3 regions of the Massilia sp. R2A-15 genome follow, and region 3 is predicted to be linked to each of the others. Evidence: predicted binding sites of a transcription regulator. Region 3 holds the regulator's gene; each other region holds the start of a gene.
The links. The regulator sigma-54, encoded in region 3, starts transcription at its own class of promoters, with help from an activator protein. The targets are predictions, from matches to a motif close to TGGCANGNAANCTGCTTT.
Positions count from the first base shown of each region.

Region 1 (7,034 bases), 710 kb from region 3:
TCGACATCAAGCTGTTTCCATCGGGCATCGACAAGGACAACCTGCCGGCCTTTCTCGACGGCGTCGACCTGTACATCGACGGGCTCGATTTCTTCGCCTTCGACATCCGCCAGCGCACCTTCGCGCTGTGCGCCGAGCTGGGCATCCCGGCGACCACGGTGGCGCCGCTCGGCATGGGCGCCGCGCTGCTCAATTTCATGCCGGGCAAGATGACGTTCGAGGAATATTTCCAGTGGGGCCAGCGCGCCGAGATCGACAAGGCGATCCGCTTCGTCGTCGGGCTGGCGCCGGCCGGCCTGCACCGGCCCTACCTGATGGTGCCGTCGGCGGTCAATTTCCACCAGAAACGCGGCCCGTCCACCATCATGGCCTGCCAGCTGTGCGCCGGCATCGCAGGGACCGAGGCGCTGAAAATCCTGCTGGGCCGCGGCGACGTGCTGGCGGCGCCGCGCGGCCTGCAGTTCGACGCCTACCGCAACAAGCTGGCGCGCACCTGGCGTCCTGGCGGCAACAACAATCCGCTGCACAAGCTGATGATCAAGATTGCCACGCGCCAGTTCGCCAAGATGGCATCGGCCACATGAGCGCGCCGACCGTCATCGAGCAGATCCTCGAGCTGGCGCGCTGGGCGCCCAGCGGCGACAACATGCAAACCTGGCGCTTCGAGATCGCCGGCCCGGACCACCTCGTGGTGCACGGCTTCGACACCCGCGACGACTGCGTCTACGACCTCGACGGCCACCCCAGCCAGATCGCCTTCGGCGCGCTGCTGGAAACCATCGCGATCGCCGCCAGCGCCCACGGCCTGCGCGCCGAGGCGGCGCGGCGCGGCGACAGCGCCGAGCAGCGCCCGCTGTTCGACGTGCATTTCGTGGCCGACCCGGCGGTGTCAACCAGCCCGCTGATCGACGCCATCACCACGCGCACCGTGCAACGGCGCCCGATGAAGACCCGGCCCCTGACGGCGGCCGACAAGGCGGCGCTGGAAGCGGCCGCCGGCCCCGGCTACCGGGTGCAATGGCTGGAAGGCTTCGGCCCCAAGCTGCGCGCGGCCAGGCTGATGTTCGACAACGCCAAGCTGCGCCTGACCATGCCCGAGGCCTACGAGGTGCATCGCCGCATCATCCACTGGGGCGTGGACCGCAGCCCGGACCGCGTGCCTGACCAGGCGCTGGGCGTGGACGCGGCCACCTTGCGCCTGATGAAGTGGGCAATGGAGAGCTGGTCGCGCCTGTCGACGATGAACAGGCTGATGGGCACCTGGGCGCCGCGCCTGCAGATGGATTTCGTGCCGGGGCTGGCCTGCGCCGCCCACTTCGTCATCAAGGCCGAGCAAGCGCCGGCCGGCATCGACGATTACGTCGCCGCCGGGCGCGCGGTGCAGCGCTTCTGGCTGACCCTGACCCAGCGCGGCCTGTTCATGCAGCCGGAAATGACGCCGCTGATCTTTTCGCGCTACGTCAGCGAGGGCCGGCCGTTCACCCGGCTCGAACCGCTGCACGCGCGCGCGCGCGGCCTGCAGCGGCGCACCGCGGCGCTGATCGGCGGCGACGCCGCCACCCCGGTCTACATGGGACGCCTGGGCGCCGGCCCGGCGCCGCGCGCCCGCTCGGAGCGCCTGCCGCTCGAACAGCTGATGCAGCGCTAGGCAGGGACGAAAAAAAAGGGCGCCGCGGCGCCCTTTTTTATTGGCCGGAAATTACTTGGCCGGGCCACGGCGGCGGCGCGCGGCGCCCACGCCCAGCAGGGCGAAGCCGGCCAGCGCCAGCGTCGCTGGCTCAGGCACTTCGCGCACCAGGTAGCCGCTGCCGTCGGAGCTGACGTGGAACGACTGGCAGTTGCTGGTGGCGCGATTCGGCACGAACGGGCAGGTCACCGGGGTCAGCGGCGAGGTGAGGTTGTTGTTCGTCACCGCTTCGTACAGCACGCCGCCGGTGCCCAGCAACGCGGCCAGGTCATTGCCCGCGTGGTCGCGGAAATGCACGGTCGGCAGGATGTTGGTCAGGGTGCCGAGCAGGGTCGAGTCGCCGTTGATGCCGCCGATGATGTTGGTCGAGGCGGCGTTGCCGCCCAGGCCCACGATGGTACCGGACGCGTACACGTTCGACAGGTTCGCTTCCGGCGCAATCTGGTAGGAACCGGTATCGAACACATAGTGGAAGCCGCCGCCCGAATTGAGCGCGGTGACGTGGCCCTGGACGGCGCTGAAGGAAATGCGCAGCATTTCACCGGAAGTCACCGGCGTGCCGTTGTCGCCGGCGCCGACCACGTTTTCGCTCTGGAACAGGATATTAAAGATCTGCCCCGACTCGCTGAACTTCGCATTGACGAATGCGTTGCCGGTCGGATCGAACTCCTGGACGACGATCGCGTCACCGCCGGTGAGGTTCATGCGGCCGATATTCGAGACCGTGCCCGCCGGGGTCTGCAGCGACCAGCCGTCGAGCACCACCGTCGCTGCGGAGGCCGATACGCCCGCCGTTGCTAATACGGCCGCAGCGGACAACATACTTGCAATTTTTTTCAGGTTCATGGTGTTTCTCCAATGAGGTGAGAATCTATCTGTGGCCGCATACTGCGAAACTGCTTGTGCCTGCTTGCAGATTAAGCAATTCCTGTGCCTAAATAATAATCACCGAAAAATCAAGGACTTGGAAAACGCCCGGACGCAAATCCGAAAAAAATGTAAAAAAAATCGACAGGCCCTGCGCCCCGTCCGACCCTGCCCTTCGCGAGCCAGTGCGCGAGGACCATGAAAAAAGGGCGCCGCAGCGCCCTTTTTTCGTCCCGCCAAAAAATTACTTGGCGCTGCTGCGGCGACGGCGAACCATGCCCAGGCCCAGCAGGGCCAGGCCGCCCAGTGCCAGGGTGCCTGGCTCCGGTACCTGGCGCACCAGGTAGGCGCTGCCGTCCGACACGACGTTCAGGGTCACGCACTTCTTGCTGGCGTCGAAGCCGCATGCGGCGGCGCCGCCCATCGAAGTCAGGTTGTTGTTGGTGACCGCTTCGAACAGCACGTTGCCGGTTTGCAGTTCAGGCTTGAGCGAAACGTTCATGCTGTCGCGCATGTCGAAGTTGGCGTTCAGGAAGGAAGCGATGGTTGCCAGCACGGTCGAATCGCCGTTCAGGCCGCCGATCACTGCGGTCGACGAGACGTTGCCGCCCAGGCCGACGATCGAGCCGGCTGCGTAGTCGAGACCGGCGCGGCTGGAGATCTTGAAGTCGCCCGCATCGAACACGTAGTGGAAGCCGCCGTTGCTGTTCAGCGCGGTCACGTGGCCCATCACGCCGGTGAAGGTCAGGGTCAGGCGCTCAGGCATGAATTCGGAGCCGCTGGTGTCGCCGGCGCCGACCACGTTTTCAGGCGAGTAGACCATGTTGTAGATCTGACCGGTCTCGGTGAAGCGCGCGCCGACAAATGCCTGGTTTGCTGCGTTCACTTCCTGGTAGACCGTGGCGCCGCCGCCGGACACGCCGAGACGGCCGATGCCGGTGGTGGTGCCCGCTGGCGTGACCAGGGTCCAGCCGTCCAGGACGGTAGCGGCCGAAGCCGAGACGCTGGCGCCAGCCAGCAGGGTGGCAGCGACAGCCAAGCGTGCGATTTGTTTAATTTTCATAATCAGTCCCAATTAATGTTGCTGTATAAGATTTCTGCTTGCTCGGAGTAAGCAAGCCTTGCAAGGTATTAAGCAATAGGCGTGCCAGGGAAATTTTATGAAGCGCAATCAAAGACTTACGCAACAATTCAAAAATTTTTGTAAAAATGGCCGACGCCGATGTAAAGAAAGCCGACAGTGAGGTGGCGCACATAGCGGCGTCCATAGGGAAATCCTCAGGCGTCTTGCTGTGTTCTGGGGGAAATGAATGCCTTGTGAAACAGATGGCGCGCGAGCAACAGCGGCGGCATGCGCAGCCAGTTGCCGCGCAGATAGAGCAGGAAGCGCGCTGTCCCGCTCAGGCGGCCGGTGCAGCTGGCGTGCATGGGCAGCAGGGCGCGCAGGAACAGCGCGTCCATCAGCGCCAGCAGCGGCGCGGGCGGGCGTCCGGCCTGCCCTGCCATCACCTCGTCCGGCACCGGCGTGCCCAGCAGCCTGGCGCTGTAGCGCAGCGCGTAGAACAGCGGGCGCGCCAGCTCCAGCTCGGCGGCGCGGCGCGGCAGCGCGGCCCAGAATCCGGGCTCGCGGCCAAACTCGAGCAGCAGGCGGTGGATGTCGATCAGGTCGCGCAATCCCTTGCCGAACTCGCCATCGTAGAACAGGTGCACCGCGCTATGGAGCACCATGTCGGCCGGGGCGAACACGCGCAGGCCCTCGTCGTCGCCCACCGCCACCGTGGCCGCGCGCAGCTTGTGCGGATCGGGCCGGTCGGCCGCCGTTTCGGGCAGGATCGCATGGTGCACGTCGATCAGGCTCTGGCGTTTGATGTGCTGCATGGGCGGCAGCTCATGCATCCATTCGCGGTAATAGCGCTGGTCGTAGGCGTCGGTATGCCCGCTCGCCCAGCCGTGCAGCATCAGCGCCGCTTCGACGTCGCCCAGGCGCTCCTTCGGCACCATGATGTCAATGTCGGAAAACAGCCGGCCCGGCGCCGGCGCCCTGGCGGCGGCGGCGTAGGCGGCGCCCTTCATCAGGATCAGCGGCAGGCCGAGCCCGGCGAGCGCGCGGCGGATCTCGCGCACTTCGAAACGCACCGCCTGGCGGTGGCGCTCGCCCCGCACGCGCGACCAGTCCAGGTGCGCGCGTGCCTGGGCTGGCACCGCGGCCAGCACACCTTCCTGTTCGGCAAGGTAAAACAGCGCGGCGCCGAGGTTGGCCACTGCGGCCTGGCGCAGCAGCAGGTCCCATTCGGCCAGGCTGAAGGCGGCAATCCGCGGCGGATCGCGGAAGGCCTGGACGATCAGCGGCAGCGGCTTCACAGCTCGCCCGCCGCCAGCCGGGAAAACAGAGCGAGCGCCTCGTCCAGCGAACTGTAGGTGAATTCATGGGCGGGCGCGGCGTCCGTCAGGCGCCCCAGCGTGTCAAACCCCGCTGCGCCGAGCAAGTCGTAATTGAAGGCGTTGCCGGCAAGCCGCATAAAGGCCTCCGCAGGCGCGACCGGCGTCAGTGTCGCGACCGTCCCGACCTGGTACTGCGGGAACACGATCCAGCCAGGGCGCGCCGGTTCGCGTGCGCGCGCCACGCTGGCCGCGGGCGCCTTCATATGCGCGACGCTGCCCTTGACGGTGTCGTGCACCTCCCGGCTGAACACCGCGTCCGGCGCATAGCCGCGCATGATGCCGATGGAGGCGTTTTTCAGGCTCACCGGACGCGGCAGCGGCGTCAGCTCGCCCGTGTCGAGCCGCACCAGCGCCAGCTCATCGGACAGCAGGCGCCAGCCGCCCCGACTCACCAGTGCGGCGCACAGCGTACTCTTGCCTGACCCTGACGGCGCCGGCAGGATGGCCGTGCGGCCGCCCTTCTCCACCACCGCCGCGTGGAAGATCAGGTAGCCATTGACGCGGTTGGAGACACAGAAGTTCAGGCCCCATTCAAGCATGGGGAAGGCTTGCGCCAGAGGCAAGGGCTTGAACGGGGCGTGGCCGTCGTTGTCGAACAAGACCTGCCGGCGCCACCAGCGGCGCACGCCCCCGGCGCTCTGCAGGCTCACATGGAAGTCGGCGAATTGGTCCTGCGGCGCCAGCGGATAGTCGGCGTACAGCAGGCTGATGCCTTCGGCGACGCTGGGGATGCCGCTCTGAATACGGAAGGTGAATTCGCCGGTCTGCAGACGCAGGCCGCCATGGTGCAGGCGCCGCCCGACTTCATCGCGCGACAATGAGGAAAGCAGCGTCATGGCACAGCTTCGATGAGTGCGATCGCCCGAAGCGCCGCCAGCAGCGCGGCGATATCGGCGTCCGCCACTTCGCCGCCTTCGGCGTCGAACTCGGCACGCAGCCCTGCGGCAAGGGCGCCTTCATCGAGCGGGCCCGTGCGTAATGCCGACAGCACATGCATCGCACTGTCGGTGAGCTGGTGGGTGTCGCCGGACACGTCGTTGTACACCACATGCTCGCCCTGCCATTCGCGGCAGCGCAGGGTTTGCCCGGGGGCGAGGCGCCAGATCAAATCAACCAATCCCTCGGCATGCTGGTGGACAAGGGAAGCACGTTCAGTCCATCGTACTGGACAGGTACGCAACAATCTCGCTGCCATTCCACACTTTGCCGGGCACCGGCGACCAGGAACGGTCAAACGAATAGTCGGTCCATATTTTTTTCACCTGGGGTTCGGTGAGAAAGGTGATTTTTTTCGAGCGCACATTGAGCAGGGTCGCCATGATGTGCATGGCGACGTTGTTCGGATCCGCGCCCGCGGGCACTTTTTGCGGAGTCAGCACGTCCATGCAGCTGCAGGCCGCGAGCTGAGACGTATTTCCACTCAGGGGGAAGAAGGCGCTGAAATTGGACGAATAATTGATTCCAGTCAGCGATAGCCAGAGTCGCGGGTGATTCTTCCAGTAGCCCGGCGACAGGCCGCCAGACGTGACGTAGTTGGCATGGCTGACATTGCCGGAACAATACGCCGAGGGGGTCAGGCATTGTTTCGCCATCGCCGATCGGCTGCCCAAGGTCGCGATCACGCCGGCTGCCCCGGCGCCCGCCTTGGCGAAACGGCGCCGCGCGGCGCCCTTGCCGCTCAAACCGGCAGGGGAATCTTGCACAGGAGGCGAGCCCGCCTCTCCATCGGGGTGTTCTACATTAGCCACGGATCGTTCCTCAATTAGGTGCCACATCCCTTTCCTGGTCGCTTGGTGCGCTGCGCGCCCGCCAGGTTCGTGAGAGATATTCTCTAGCAACTAGAGAAGCAATAATTGTTCCATAATTACACTGGAACAATATGTGTTTAAATTTCAAGGACTTACGGAATCATTATAAGCGCCTGCCGGGGCGGTGTCGAATCCCGCCCCGGTTTTGTAAGAAATTTCGACAGCGGGCGGCGCGCCCGCCGGCGATCAGAAGAAGCTTTCCGGAATCACCAGCACGTCGCCCGGACGCA
Region 1 covers NZ_CP131935.1:4,266,152-4,273,185, forward strand. The annotation lists gene Q4S45_RS19630 (ThiF family adenylyltransferase) at 1-584, shown strand, start outside; gene Q4S45_RS19635 (nitroreductase family protein) at 581-1,648, shown strand; gene Q4S45_RS19640 (PEP-CTERM sorting domain-containing protein) at 1,700-2,533, opposite strand; gene Q4S45_RS19645 (PEP-CTERM sorting domain-containing protein) at 2,799-3,617, opposite strand; gene Q4S45_RS19650 (hypothetical protein) at 3,607-3,822, opposite strand; gene Q4S45_RS19655 (nucleotidyltransferase family protein) at 3,833-4,915, opposite strand; gene Q4S45_RS19660 (HprK-related kinase A) at 4,912-5,832, opposite strand; gene Q4S45_RS19665 (HPr-rel-A system PqqD family peptide chaperone) at 5,829-6,104, opposite strand; gene Q4S45_RS19670 (hypothetical protein) at 6,148-6,744, opposite strand; gene Q4S45_RS19675 (XrtA/PEP-CTERM system exopolysaccharide export protein) at 6,991-7,034, opposite strand, start outside.
Region 1: Q4S45_RS19640 (PEP-CTERM sorting domain-containing protein) is a predicted target of sigma-54. The motif match lies at 2,606-2,623, and genes of this name have one in related genera.

Region 2 (7,034 bases), 1.2 Mb from region 3:
CCGGCGCGGCGCGACGAGCGCTGCACCGAGGTCTATAACATCCAGGTGCAGGCGCTGGTGCAGCGCCTGAGTTCGAGCGGCATGAAGAAGGTCGTCATCGGCATCTCGGGCGGGCTCGATTCGACCCACGCGCTGCTGGTGTGCGCGCAGGCGATGGACCGGCTCAAGCTGCCGCGCACGAACATCCTGGCGTACACCATGCCGGGCTTTGCAACCAGCGAGCGCACCATCGCGCAGGCGCGGCAGCTGATGGAGGTGATCGGCTGCAGCGCGTCGGAGATCGACATCCGCCCGAGCTGCATCCAGATGCTGAACGATATCGGCCATCCGTATGCCGGCGGCGCCGAGGTGTACGACGTCACGTTCGAGAACGTGCAGGCGGGCGAGCGCACCAACCATCTGTTCCGGCTGGCGAACCTGCAAGGCGCGATCGTCATCGGCACCGGCGACCTGAGCGAGCTGGCGCTGGGTTGGTGCACCTACGGCGTGGGCGACCATATGTCGCACTATAACGTCAACGCCAGCGTGCCGAAGACGCTGATCTCGCACCTGGTGCGCTGGGTCGCGGAGACCGGCGCCGTGGGCGCGGGCGGATCGCAGGTGCTGATCAACATCCTCGACACCGAGATCAGTCCCGAACTGGTGCCGGGCAAGGAGGGCGAAGGGCCGTCGCAGAAGACGCAGGACGTGATCGGGCCGTACGAGCTGCAGGATTTTAATTTGTACTACACGCTGCGCTACGGCTTCACGCCGGCCAAGGTGGCGTTCCTGGCGTCGACGGCGTGGGGCGAGCGTTACGCGCTGGCCGACATCAAGCGCAATCTCGGGATCTTCCTGTACCGCTTCTTCAAGACCAGCCAGTTCAAGCGCTCGTGCGTGCCCAATTCGCCCAAGGTCGGCACCGGCGGCTCGCTGTCGCCGCGGGGCGACTGGCGCGCGCCGAGCGATGGCGAGGCGGTGGTGTGGCTGGCGGGGCTGGACGCGATCCCGGATGGGTTAGAATAATCTATTAGCAACCGGCCAACAGGGGAAGAACCATGAAACAGATTACGTGCGTGATCAAGCCATTCAAACTGGACGAAGTGCGCGAGGCGCTGGCCGACGTCAACGTGACCGGCCTGACGGTGACCGAGGTGAAGGGCTTCGGGCGCCAGAAGGGGCATACCGAGCTGTATCGCGGCGCCGAGTATGTCGTCGATTTCCTGCCGAAGGTGAAGGTCGAAGTGGTGGTGGACGATGCGATGACCGACCAGGTGGTCGACGCGATCATCAAGGCGGCGCGTACCGGCAAGATCGGCGATGGCAAGATCTTCGTGCAGCATGTGGAGCAGGTGATCCGGATTCGTACCGGCGAGACTGGGGCGGAAGCCGTCTGATCAACACCTGGGTCAGGTCCGGCGGACCTGACCTCGTTCTTGTCGGCGCCGCGGATCCTGTCAGCGGCCCAGCCGCATGTCGAATTTCCAGCTGAGCAGGCGCATGACGACGATGACCGTGGCGCTGGACCACAGCGCAAAATCGTGCGGCATCTCGAGCCGGCGCATGATCAGGAACATCCAGCTGCCGAAGAAGGCGCAAATCGCGTAGGGCTTACCATCCCGGAACACCATCGGCACCTCGTTGCAGACGATGTCGCGCAGCACGCCGCCGAAAATCCCCGTAATCACGCCCATCATCGATGCGATGAACAGCGGCATGCCCGCGTCGATCGCGGAGGCGACGCCGGCGATCGAGAACAGGCCGAGGCCGATGGCGTCGGCGATGACGATCAGGCGTTCGGAGACCATCTGGCGCAGGGTGCGGATCAGCGGCGAGGCGATCAGGGCCAGCACGAAGATCAGGATCGCGTATTCCTGGTGGGTGACCCAGAACAGCGGACGCTTGTCGAGCAGGATGTCGCGCAGGGTGCCGCCGCCGAAGGCGGTGATGAAGGCGACGGTGAATACGCCGACCAGGTCCATGCGCTTGCGGCGGGCCTCGATGAAGCCGGAGAAGGCCCCGACCAGGATCGCCATGATTTCAATGAACTTAATAAGCGTCATGCGGTGGTTTGCTCGTGGGAAGGTGGACAGCCTAACATGCAGCTGTGCCTACATGCAAAGAGCATACATCCGCGTGGGGGGGGGCGGCGCAGCATGGCGCCGGCATGGGGGCCGCGCCGTGCCCGGAAATCGCCCGCGCCTGGACGTTAACGCAAAACGCGTGCGCACTGGTGCGCACGCGTCAGGTTTGCCGCTGCCGTCAGGCTTTCTTGCGGAGGCGCGCAGCGATGCCGGCCAGGCCAAGGCCCAGCAAGGCCAGAGTGCCCGGTTCCGGGACAGCCGCCGGAACGCCGCCATCGACGTTGAAGAAGCGCGCTTGATTGTTGCTCAGGGTGGTGCCGTCGACGAACGAAGCGAAGGCGACCTCGCCTGGGTTCGATGCGCTCAGGCCGTCCCCGAATCCGGCAGATACTCCGGCATGGTCACCGATATTGCCGTAGAAGAAGCCGATCTGGCCCTCGCCGGCAGGGATGACCGCCTGGTTGGACCGGATCACCAACTGGAAAGTCGCCGGGCCGCTGTAGTTCCCGGGGTAGTGCCCCATGTTCTCCCAGGTCACCACAATTTCGCCGTCGGTCGAGGTGTTGGCATACACGTTGGAAGCGGCGCTGCTACGCGAGTCGAGGTCGGTGTAGAAGCCGGCAATCATCGGCGCCACGGATTGGGTATCCAGCGGCTGGGTCGAATAGTTGCTGGAGCCGCTGCCGAAAGTCACATAGCCGTTCGAGCCCACATACAGGTCACTGTAGGCGTTGCCGAAGAAGTTGATAAACTGTCCGCTGCCCGAAAATGCGATCGGGCCGGCATAGCAGTCATCGCAATCGCTCGGGCCCGCGAGCATCGTCCCGTAGGTCGAGGTATATAAACCAGCTTGGGCCGACGACATTGCGGCCAGTGCCAGCGTTGCTGCGCACAACACATTCCACACCTTTTTCATGATGACTCCCTTGTAGTGGTTATAGTCAGACGCAGAACCTGAAGCAAATGCCGTGCCAACACAAAATGTCGTTTGTAATCAATGTGTTAAGAATTCTCAAACATTCTCACTGTAAATTTTACCGACAATTGGTCGATGGGGCCGGCCCCTGTTGGCGGGGGCGGCCGGGAGGGGCGGCCGCGCGGTCGATGTGGCGCCGGCGCCGCTTGCGCCAGATGTGGCCGCCGTTCTCCGCGTTCCGCGGAAACGGGGGGAGGTTAGCGATCGAGTGCGGGCCTGAGGAGGACGATGAGGGCGCCGTGGCCGCCATCGCGTTTGCCGGCAACGCAGAAGGCGACGACTTCGTCCTTTTGTACCAGCCAGCTGTGGACTATCGGACGCAGTACCGGTTCGCCGCCGGCCGAGCCGTAGCCTTTGCCGTGGATGACGCGCACGCAGCGCAGCCCACGCTTCATCGCGCGGCGCAAAAAGTCGCCCACCTGGTCGCGCGCGGTATCGCGGGTCATGTCGTGCAGGTCGAGTTCGTCCTGCACCGGCCAGTGCCGCTTGCGCAGCTTGCGCGCCACGTCGGGACCGACGCCGGGCGCCGAATAGCTGACGGTCGGATCGTCGTCGAGCATGCCTTCGACGTCGAACTGGTCCGACAGCGACTCGCGCAGCACCGCCGCATTGTCCTCTTCGACCGTGCGCGGTTTGACAGGGGCGCCCCGAACAGGGATGCGCGCCATCGGCGCCACGTACCGGTTCGACTCGGGCATCGGCTTGATGCCCTTGGTGGCGCTGTGGAACACGTTCGCTTCTTCCTTCGCCTTCTGCTCGCGCTTTTCGCGCTCGGCCTTTTCGATCGCGCGTGCCTGTTCCTGCTCCTTGAGCGTATCGCGCAAGGATTTCAGGTCGGCGAAGTCTTTCAGGCCCATGGCTGCGCTCAGTCTTCCAGCGCTTCCAGGTAGCGCTGCGCATCCAGGGCGGCCATGCAGCCGGTGCCTGCGCTGGTAATGGCCTGGCGGTAGATGTGGTCCTGCACGTCGCCGGCAGCGAACACGCCCGGGATGTTGGTGGCAGTGGCCATGCCTTCGAGGCCGGTCCTGGTCTTGATGTAGCCGTTGTGCATATCAAGCTGGCCTTCGAAGATGCTGGTGTTCGGCTTGTGCCCGATCGCCACGAACAGGCCGTGCACCGGCATTTTGGTGATGGCGCCGTTTTCGGTCGACTTGATGTTGATGCCGGTGACGCCGCTGTCGTCTCCGGTCACTTCGTCGAGCGTGTGGTTGTACTTGATGACGATCTTGCCTTCGGCCGCCTTGGCCTTGAGGCGGTCGATCAGGATCGGCTCGGCGCGGAACTTGTCGCGGCGGTGGATGATGGTGACCTTGGTGGCGATGTTAGACAGGTACAGCGCCTCTTCGACCGCGGTATTGCCGCCGCCGACCACGGCCACTTCCTGGCCGCGGTAGAAGAAGCCGTCGCAGGTGGCGCAGGCCGACACGCCCTTGCCCATGAAGGCCTGCTCCGACGGCAGACCGAGGTACTGGGCCGAGGCGCCGGTCGAGATGATCAGCGCGTCGCAGGTGAATTCGTGGCTGTCGCCCAGCAGGCGGATCGGCGTCTCGTTCAGGAAGGCGGTGTGGATGTGGTCGAAGATCACGTCGGTCTTGAAGCGCTCGGCGTGCTGCAGCAGGCGCTGCATCAGGTCCGGACCTTGCACGCCCATCGGGTCGCCCGGCCAGTTTTCGACGTCGGTGGTGGTCATCAGCTGGCCGCCTTGCTCGACGCCGGTCACCAGCATCGGGTTCAGGTTGGCGCGCGCGGCGTACACGGCGGCGCTGTAGCCTGCCGGCCCGGAGCCGAGAATCAGGACTTTGGCGTGTTTGGTAGTGGTCATGAGAGCTTCTTGGTCGTTGGTATGGAGGATAACTGGGGCCGGCGGCGGAAGGATCAAGGCCGACAGGCAATCCCGCGATTATAGACGATGATGCGGGAGGGCACGAGGCACGCCGCGACCGGGTCGGGGTCTGGTCCTGCGGAACGACGGGGACGCCTAGTCCCCATTTGCTGAGCACCTGATGAACTCCAAGATGGGGTCAGGTCCGCAGGACCAGACCCCTCACCATGCGTGAATGATCGGCCCGCCGAACAATATATGGCTTAGAATGGGCGCATCGCATTTTCGGCACGAAAACCTCTGTATTAAGTATGTCAAAAACAAGCCAATCCACAAACTCCAGCTATACCCGCAATCCGACCGTCCGGCAGCCGCTGCCGAACCGCCTGGTGCGCCTGCTGTCCGAGGCGCGCTGGATCGCGCTGGCGGTGCTGTTCCTCTACTTCGTCATCATCCTGCTCACCTATAACAAGGGCGACCCGGGCTGGTCGCACGATGTCGTCGTGCCGAAGGCGGCCAACATGGGCGGCCGCGCGGGCGCCTGGCTGGCCGACCTGATGCTGTTCATCTTCGGCTTTTCCGCCTGGTGGTGGTGCGTCTGCTTCGCCCGGCTGCTGTGGAAGGACTATCGGAACCTGACGCAAAAGCTCGAGGACAAGCAGGACGAGCCGGAACACCAGCACGAGGCGCTGATCCGCTGGATCGGCTTCGTGCTGCTGTTTGCCGGCAGCGTCGGCCTCGAATACCTGCGCATGTACACGCTGCGCGCGCAGCTGCCGCGCGCTCCGGGCGGCGTGCTGGGCCAGCTGATCGGCCATTCGTCCAGCGTCGCCTTTGGATTCACCGGCGCGACCCTGCTGCTGTTGCTGCTGTTCGGCCTGGGCGTGAGCCTGTTCTTCCACATCTCCTGGCTGTCGGTGGCCGAGCGCATCGGCGCCGCGATCGAGGTGACGATCGACTGGTTCCGCCTGCGCTACCAGGATCGCGAAGACCGCAAACAGGGCGAAGTGGCGGCGGTCAGGCGCGAGGAGGTGATCGAGCACGAACGCGCCAAGCACGTCGAGAAGCACGTCGCCGCGCCGCCGGTCAAGATCGAGCCGCAGATCGCGCCGGTCATCGTCAAGTCGGAGCGCGTCGAGAAGGAAAAACAGGCGCCGCTGTTCCGCGACCTGCCGGGCGATTCGCCGCTCCCGCCGCTGTCGCTGCTCGACGAAGCGGCCGAATACCTGGAAACCGTATCGGTCGAGACGCTGGAATTTACCAGCCGCCTGATCGAGAAGAAGCTGTCGGACTTCGGCGTGGACGCCAAGGTGGTGGCGGCCTATCCGGGCCCGGTGGTCACGCGCTACGAGATCGAGCCGGCCACCGGCGTGAAGGGCAGCCAGATCGTCGGCCTGGCGCGCGACCTGGCGCGTTCGCTGTCGCTTACCTCGCTGCGGGTGGTCGAGACCATCCCGGGCAAGAACTACATGGCGCTGGAGCTGCCGAATCCTAAGCGCCAGATCGTGCGCCTGACCGAAATCGTCGGCTCGAAGATGTACAACGACAGCGCCTCGCCGCTGACCATCGCGCTGGGCAAGGACATCGCCGGCAAGCCGGTGATCGCCGACCTGGCCAAGATGCCGCACCTGCTGGTGGCAGGTACCACCGGCTCCGGTAAATCGGTGGGCATCAACGCCACCATCCTGTCGCTGCTGTATAAGAGCGACCCGGCCGACGTGCGCCTGATCCTGATCGACCCGAAGATGCTGGAGATGTCGGTGTACGAAGGCATCCCGCACCTGCTGGCGCCGGTGGTGACCGACATGCGCCAGGCCGGCCACGCGCTGAACTGGGCGGTCAACGAGATGGAGCGCCGCTACAAGCTGATGTCCAAGCTGGGCGTGCGTAACCTGGCCGGCTACAACGCCAAGATCGCCGAGGCGGCCAAGCGCGAGGAGCACATCCCGAATCCGTTCTCGCTGACGCCGGACGCGCCGGAGCCGCTGGAGAAGCTGCCGACCATCGTCATCATCATCGACGAGCTGGCCGACCTGATGATGGTCGTTGGTAAAAAGGTCGAGGAACTGATCGCCCGTATCGCCCAGAAGGCGCGCGCGGCCGGCCTGCACCTGATCCTGGCGACGCAGCGGCCGTCGGTGGACGTGATCACGGGCCTGATCAAGGCGAACAT
Region 2 covers NZ_CP131935.1:1,148,152-1,155,185, forward strand. The annotation lists gene Q4S45_RS05235 (NAD(+) synthase) at 1-1,005, shown strand, start outside; gene Q4S45_RS05240 (P-II family nitrogen regulator) at 1,038-1,376, shown strand; gene Q4S45_RS05245 (trimeric intracellular cation channel family protein) at 1,437-2,042, opposite strand; gene Q4S45_RS05250 (nidogen-like domain-containing protein) at 2,242-2,979, opposite strand; gene Q4S45_RS05255 (Smr/MutS family protein) at 3,237-3,896, opposite strand; gene trxB (thioredoxin-disulfide reductase) at 3,905-4,861, opposite strand; gene Q4S45_RS05265 (DNA translocase FtsK) at 5,173-7,034, shown strand, end outside.
Region 2: Q4S45_RS05250 (nidogen-like domain-containing protein) is a predicted target of sigma-54. The motif match lies at 3,020-3,037, and genes of this name have one in related genera.

Region 3 (7,034 bases):
CGGTGATCGCCTTCCTCGACGCCCAGCCCAGCGCGGCCGACCTGCTGGAGGACATTCGCGCCTTCATCGAGAAGTGGCTGCCCTCATTCAAGACCGATAACCGCAGCTACCTGACCGTGGCCCTCGGCTGCACCGGCGGCCAGCACCGCTCGGTGTACATGGCCGAACGGCTCGCCGCCTACTTCAGCCCCACCGAGCGCGTCGTGCTGCGCCACCGCGAACAGTCTTAATTCCCCAGGTCGCGCAGCGGGTGCGCCCGCTCCGGCCACGGCGAGTTGAAGAACTGCGCGACCATCTCGTCGGTCACCTCCGCCAGCGTCGGCGGATTCCATTTCGGCTCGTTGTCCTTGTCGATCACCAGCGCGCGAATCCCTTCGAGTACTTCGCCGTGCTCGAAATTGCGCCGCACCAGGATGCGCTCGAGGCGCAGGCAATCGGCCAGGCTCATGGCGGCGCCGCGGCGCAGCAGCTCGATCGTCACGCGCATCAGCAGCGGCGAGCGCTTCTTCATTGCGGCCAGCGCCTTCTGCGCGAACACGCCTTCGTCCTTCTCCAGCGACGCCATGATCGCTTCGACGGTCGACTCGCCGAAATGGTGGTCGATCGACGCGCGCTCCGCTTCGAGCACGCTCGGGCCGGCCGAGAACGGCGCGGCAAATTGCGTGATCGCCGCGCGCAGTTCGCTGCCCGGCGTATCTTCGATCAGTTGGGCCAGCGCGGGCATCTGGGCCTGCGGCACGAAGGTGTCGGCCAGGCCCGCGTACAGCGCATCGGCGGCGCGCACCGTCAGGCCCGTCAGGCCGAGGTAAAGGCCAAGCTTGCCCGGCGCGCGCGCCAGAAAGTAGCTGCCGCCGACATCCGGGAACAGGCCGATGTTCACCTCGGGCATAGCCAGCTTGGTGCCATCGGTAACCACGCGCAGGCCGGTGTCCGGGCCCGCTTCGGAGATGCCAAGGCCGCCGCCCATCACCACGCCGTCCATCAACGCCACGTACAGCTTTGGGTAGAAGTGGATCAGGTGGTTGAGCGTGTACTCTTCGGTGAAGAAGTCTTCCAGCGAGGCGCTGCCGCCGGTGGTCGGCAGGGTGCCGACGTCGTGGAAGTAGCGGATGTCGCCGCCGGCGCACAGCGCCTTGTCGGTGCTGCTGCGCAGGACCACGGCGTCCACCGCGGGATCGTCGCGCCATGCCAGCAGCACGTCGGACAGCGCGCGGATCATCTCCAGCGACAGCGAGTTGAGCGTGCGCGGACGGTCCAGGGTGATGATGCCGGTGCGGTTGGCGATGCGGGTTTTGACGAAGTCGGTCATGGTGGCTGTCGAAGACGGAAAAAGCGTATTTTATCCGACCGCGCAAATGAAAAGGGCGCCGACGGCGCCCTCGCTTTCAGGTGATGCCTGCCTTATGCGGCGGCGGGGAGCTCAGGCTCCTGCAAGTGCTTGATGGCCTGGTGGTTGTGCTCCTGCACTTGGGATTTGTATTTCATGACCTGGCGATCGAGCTTGTCGATCAGGGCGTCGATGGCCGCGTACAGGTCGGACGACAGGCTGGCGACGTTCACGGTTTTACCCGGCAGCCTTAGGTTGATTTCGGCTTTTTGCCGTTTTTCTTTTTCAGTCAGATTATCGACGGTGAGGATCACGGCGATATCGATCACTTGATCGAAATGGCGCTTCACTCGCTCCAGTTTGTTCTGTACGTATTCACGGATGGCTGGGGTCACTTCGAGATGATGTCCACTGATTGTGAGATTCATACACACTCCTTTGATGATGTCGCTAGCTGTTCGTGCGTCATAAGCGCAGAGGGACAGTGTGAGGTCGATCTACAAACTTTTGCGGAGGGCGACGGGCGGGATCTTGAGCGCTTCACGGTATTTGGCCACCGTGCGTCGTGCAATGACCATCCCCTGTTCCCCCAGCATGTCTGCGATCTTACTGTCTGATAAAGGGTTTTTAGGGTCTTCGGCTCCTGTGAGTTGCACGATGAGTGCCCGTATCGCCGTGGAGGATGCTTCCCCTCCTGCTTCGGTGGCGACGTGGCTCCCAAAAAAGTATTTCAACTCAAACATACCATGCGGTGTAAGCATGTATTTCTGGGTTGTCACACGAGATATCGTACTCTCGTGTAGTCCCAGTGTATCAGCAATTTCGCGCAGCACAAGTGGACGCATGGCAACCGCGCCGTGCGAGAAAAAGTTCCGTTGCCGCTCAACAATCGCCTCGGCCACGCGCAAGATCGTGTCGAAGCGCTGGCGCATATTCTTGATCAGCCACTTCGCCTCCTGCAGCTGGGCGCCCAGCTGGCCCTCGCCCTTGCCGTTCTTGAGCAGGTTGGCGTACATGCTGTTGACGCGAAGGCGCGGCATCACATCCTGGTTCAGCGACACGGTCCAGCCGTTCTTCGAGCGCCGCACGATCACGTCCGGCACCACGTAGTCGGAGGCGCCGGAGCCGAACGCGGCGCCCGGATGCGGATTGCACTGGCGAATCACGGCCTGCGCCTCGCGCAGGTCCTCGTCGTCGCAGTCGAGGGCTTTTTTCAGCTTGTTGAAGTCGCGCTGGGCGAACCACGCGAGGTGCTTGCAGACGATGTCGAGCGCCATGCGCCGCGTCACCAGCGGCACGTGGGGCATGCGGCGGATCTGCAGCGCCAGGCATTCGGACGCGTTGCGGGCGCCCACGCCGACCGGGTCGAAGCTTTGCAGCAGCGACAGCGCGGTCTTGAGTTCGTCGATGTCGATCTCGAGCTCGGGCGGCAGGCGCTCGAGGATCTCTTCGAGCGTTTCGGTCAGGTAGCCGTTGTCGTCGAGCGCGTCGATCATCAGTTCGACCAGCGCGCGGTCGCGCGTGTCGAGCATCGCCAGGCGCATCTGCTCCATCAAATGGTCGCGCAAGGTGGTGGCCGACGCTTCGATCTGCGGGCGCGAATCCTCGTCGTCGGGCGTCTTGTTGCGGCCCGCCTCGCCCCAGTCCTCGCTGTCGCCGCCGGCCGCCTCCGGGGATTCTCCCTCGCCGCCGCCCTCGCCTTCACCGGCGGCGGGCGCGTCGCCGCTGCCCTCGCCTGGCGGCGCGTCCTGCGCGCCCGGGGCCGGCGCGGCCTCGCCCGGCGTGGCGGGAGCGCCGATTGCGCCATCGGCCAGCAGGCGCACCGAGTTGTCGAGCGGGTCGTCGAGCCGTTCGAGCAGCGGATTATCGGACAGCAGCTGGGTCAGTTCCTGGTGCAGCTCGAGCGTGGACAACTGCAGCAGACGGATCGACTGCTGCAGCTGCGGCGTGAGCGCGAGGTGTTGGGAAGTCCGTAGTTGCAGTGACTGTTTCATGGCTTACATCCGGAAATGTTCGCCCAGGTACACGCGCCGCACCGATTCGTCCGCGATGATATCGTCAGGACGGCCCGAAGCGAGCACCGCACCCTGGTTGATAATATACGCGCGATCGCAGATGCCGAGCGTCTCGCGCACGTTATGGTCGGTAATGAGCACGCCGATGCCGCGCTCCTTTAGGAAGCGCACGATGCGCTGGATCTCGATCACGGCGATCGGATCGACGCCGGCGAACGGCTCGTCGAGCAGCACGAAGCGCGGATTGGTGGCCAGCGCGCGCGCGATCTCGACGCGGCGCCGCTCGCCGCCCGACAGCGACATCGCCTGGTTCTCGCGCAGCTTCTCGATCTGCAGGTCGGCCAGCAGCGTATCGAGACGCTCGTTGATCTGGTCCTTGGTCAGCGCCTTGCCGTCCACCTTCTGCAGCTCCAGCACGGCGCGGATGTTGTCCTCCACCGTCAGCTTGCGGAATACCGAGGCTTCCTGCGGCAGGTAGGACAGGCCCAGCACCGCGCGGCGGTGGATCGGCAGGCTGGAGATGTCGACGCCGGAGATGTCGATCGAGCCGGCGTCCGACGGCACCAGGCCGACGATCATGTAGAACGAGGTGGTCTTGCCGGCGCCGTTCGGGCCGAGCAGGCCGACCACTTCGCCGCATTCGACCTGCAGCGAAACGTCGCGCACCACCAGCCGCTTGCCGTAGCTCTTTTGCAGGCCGCGCACGATCAGGGTGTTACCGCAGGATTTTGTCTCCATCATTGCTTTCCTGGGGCAGGCGTGGCGGGCGCCGGACGCTTGGGATGGTCGAAGGTGAACTCCACGCGGCCGCCGCCAACCTTGCTCTGGCCGGAAGGGGTGTTGATCGCCGCGAACTGCTCCTTGCGACTGTCGTAGGAAAGGAAAGGCCCTTCGGCGCGGTCGGTCACGCGGCTGCCCTCCAGGTTGGTCACCCTTGCGCGGCCGGACAGCTTGATGATGTCGGTCTTGTTGTCGTAGTCGATGCGTTCGGCCTCGCCCTCGACCCACAGGTCGGCGCCGCCGTCACGCTTCTGGCGGAACGTCGCGAGCGCGCCCGGCGCCGCCGTCAGCGTGGCGAAATTGTAGCCTTCCGGGTCTTCGGTGAGTTTCAGCTTGTCGCCCTTCATGACCACCGTGCCGCGGGTGAGCACCACGTTGCCTTCGAACGTGCCGCCCTGCTTGACCATGTCGGCCGTGCCGGTATCGGCCTTCACGTTGATCGGCTTGAGCGAATCGGCGCGCTCGGCCAGGGCGGCGCCGCCGGCCAGCATGCCTACCGCGATTGCCAACAAAATCTTCTTCATCTTTGCTCCCTGTTTCTTCTTGCCTGGTCCGCGTCAGCGTGCGCGCGGCGGAAAATTGAGCTGAACCCGGTTGTGCACGTCGAGCCGGCCGGTGGCGTTGTTGGCCTTCATGCCCACGCCGGCGAGGTTTGTCGTGCCAATCACGAGCTGGAATGGCTGCGCGGTTTCCATCCGGTCCTCGTCCGGGAACACGGTCAAGGCGTCGGTCTTGAGCGACATCGCCTGCATTGCGCCCTGCTGCGGGCGGCGGATGTCGACATCGCCCGCCAGGTCGACCAGGTTCTTATCCTGATCGACATGCGCGGTCTTCGCATGCATTGTCATCGGCGGCTTCTCCGAGCCGATGTTCAACACCACCGGCGCGACGATGTCGAAGGTGTCGTCGCTGGGACGGTGAGTCAGCTTGTCGCCGGAAATGATGTAGCCCGGCTTGCCGGCCGGCGTCATGCGCACGAAGCTGAACTTCTCGACGATGTAGTCAGGCTCGCTCTTGAGCGGGTCGGACGACGTGGCGACGTCGCCGCCATTGATCACCTGGACCAGCCAGAAGCTGCCCAGCGCGAACACCAGTCCGGCGGCGATCAGGCCGCCGACCTGCCAGCGATGCGCGGTGCGCTTGTGGGTGGCCCGGCTCATCGTCAGGCGAAGTACGGCGCCAGCGCCGCGTCGTAGTTGCCCTGCGCGCGCATCACCATGTCGCACACCTCGCGCACGGCGCCGCGCCCGCCCGGCGCACGGGTGACGTAATGGGCCCGGTGCTGCACTTCGGGATGGCCGCTCGGGACGGTGACGGCGAAGCCGACCTTGCGCAGCAGCGGCAGATCGATCACGTCGTCGCCGATGTAGCCGCACTGCTCCGCCGTGAAGCCGGTGGTGTCGAGCAGGTCGGCAAAGGCCACGCGCTTGTCGTGCGTGCCCTGGTAGACGTGCATGATCTTCAGGTCGGCCGCGCGCCGGATCACCACCGGCGACTTGCGCGCGCTGATGATGGCGACCTGCACGCCGGTCTTTTGCAGCAGTTCGATGCCCAGGCCGTCGAGCACATTGAAGGTCTTGGTCACTTCGCCGTGCTCGCCGTAGGTCAGGCTGCCGTCGGTCAGCACGCCGTCGACGTCGAGGATCAAGACCTTGATGGCGGCGGCGCGGCGGATGTGGTCGAGCGTGGTATCGGTCATCAGATCACCTTGGCGCGGGTCAGGTCGTGGATGTGCAGCGCGCCCACCAGCTTGTCGTCGGCGTCCACCACCAGCATCTGGTTGATGCGGAATTCTTCCATGATCGCCACCGCGTCGACCGCCAGCTGCTCCGGATGGATGCGGCGCGGGTTGGCGTGCATCACGTCGCGCATGGTGATCTTGGTGAAGTCCTGGACCTTCTCGATCATGCGGCGCAGGTCGCCGTCGGTGAACACCCCGACCGGGCGGCCGGCATCGTCCACGATGGCGGTCATGCCCATGCCCTTCTGGGTGATTTCGAGCAGCGCGGCCGGCAGCAGCGCGTCGGCGCTCACTTTTGGCACGTCGTCGCCGCTGCGCATCACGTCGCGCACGTGGGTCAGCAGGCGCCGGCCCAGCGCGCCGCCCGGATGCGAGCGGGCGAAATCTTCCTCCTTGAAGCCGCGCGCGTCGAGCAGCGCGACGGCCAGCGCGTCGCCCAGCGCCAGCGTGACGGTGGTGCTGGCAGTCGGCGCCAGGTTCATCGGGCAGGCTTCCTTGGCCACCGAGATGTCGAGGTGGACGTCGGCCAGCTGCGCCAGGCTCGAATTGGGCTTGCCGGTCATCGAGATCAGGGGCGCGCCCATGCGCTTGACGATCGGCAGGATCGCCATCAGTTCGGCCGCTTCGCCCGAGTAGGAAATGGCGATGAAGGCGTCCTGCGGCGTGACCATGCCCAGGTCGCCGTGGGCCGCTTCGGCCGGATGCACGAACATCGCCGGCGTGCCGGTCGAGGCCAGGGTGGCGGCGATCTTGCGGCCGATGTGGCCCGATTTGCCGATTCCCGACACCACCACGCGGCCGGTGCAGGCCAGCAGCAGGCCGACCGCATGGCCGACGCTGTCGTCGGTGGCCAGGCGCTGGTGCAGCGCGCGAATCGCGTCGCCTTCGATCTCAAGGGTCTCGCGGGCGAGCTCCATCGAGCGGCGGGTCAGGTTTTCGTCAAAAGCTTTCAACATTGTTTTTTCATCGGTTACACTCGTTCCAGCAGTATAAACGAATTGGGAAAGCAAAAAACTTGCCAGTCACAGTTAAACACAATTTCGCCACGGCGGCGCGCGGCCCATGGTATCAGGACTAGAACTCACATTACTGTTGCTGGGCAGCGCCGTGCTGGGCGTGGTGGCGTTTCGCATGCTGCACTTGCCGCCGATGCTGGGCTACCTGGCGGTCG
Region 3 covers NZ_CP131935.1:4,979,833-4,986,866, reverse strand. The annotation lists gene rapZ (RNase adapter RapZ) at 1-230, shown strand, start outside; gene Q4S45_RS22980 (enoyl-CoA hydratase/isomerase family protein) at 227-1,309, opposite strand; gene hpf (ribosome hibernation-promoting factor, HPF/YfiA family) at 1,402-1,755, opposite strand; gene Q4S45_RS22970 (RNA polymerase factor sigma-54) at 1,825-3,321, opposite strand; gene lptB (LPS export ABC transporter ATP-binding protein) at 3,325-4,083, opposite strand; gene lptA (lipopolysaccharide transport periplasmic protein LptA) at 4,080-4,646, opposite strand; gene lptC (LPS export ABC transporter periplasmic protein LptC) at 4,680-5,282, opposite strand; gene Q4S45_RS22950 (HAD family hydrolase) at 5,285-5,821, opposite strand; gene Q4S45_RS22945 (SIS domain-containing protein) at 5,821-6,819, opposite strand; gene Q4S45_RS22940 (monovalent cation:proton antiporter family protein) at 6,926-7,034, shown strand, end outside.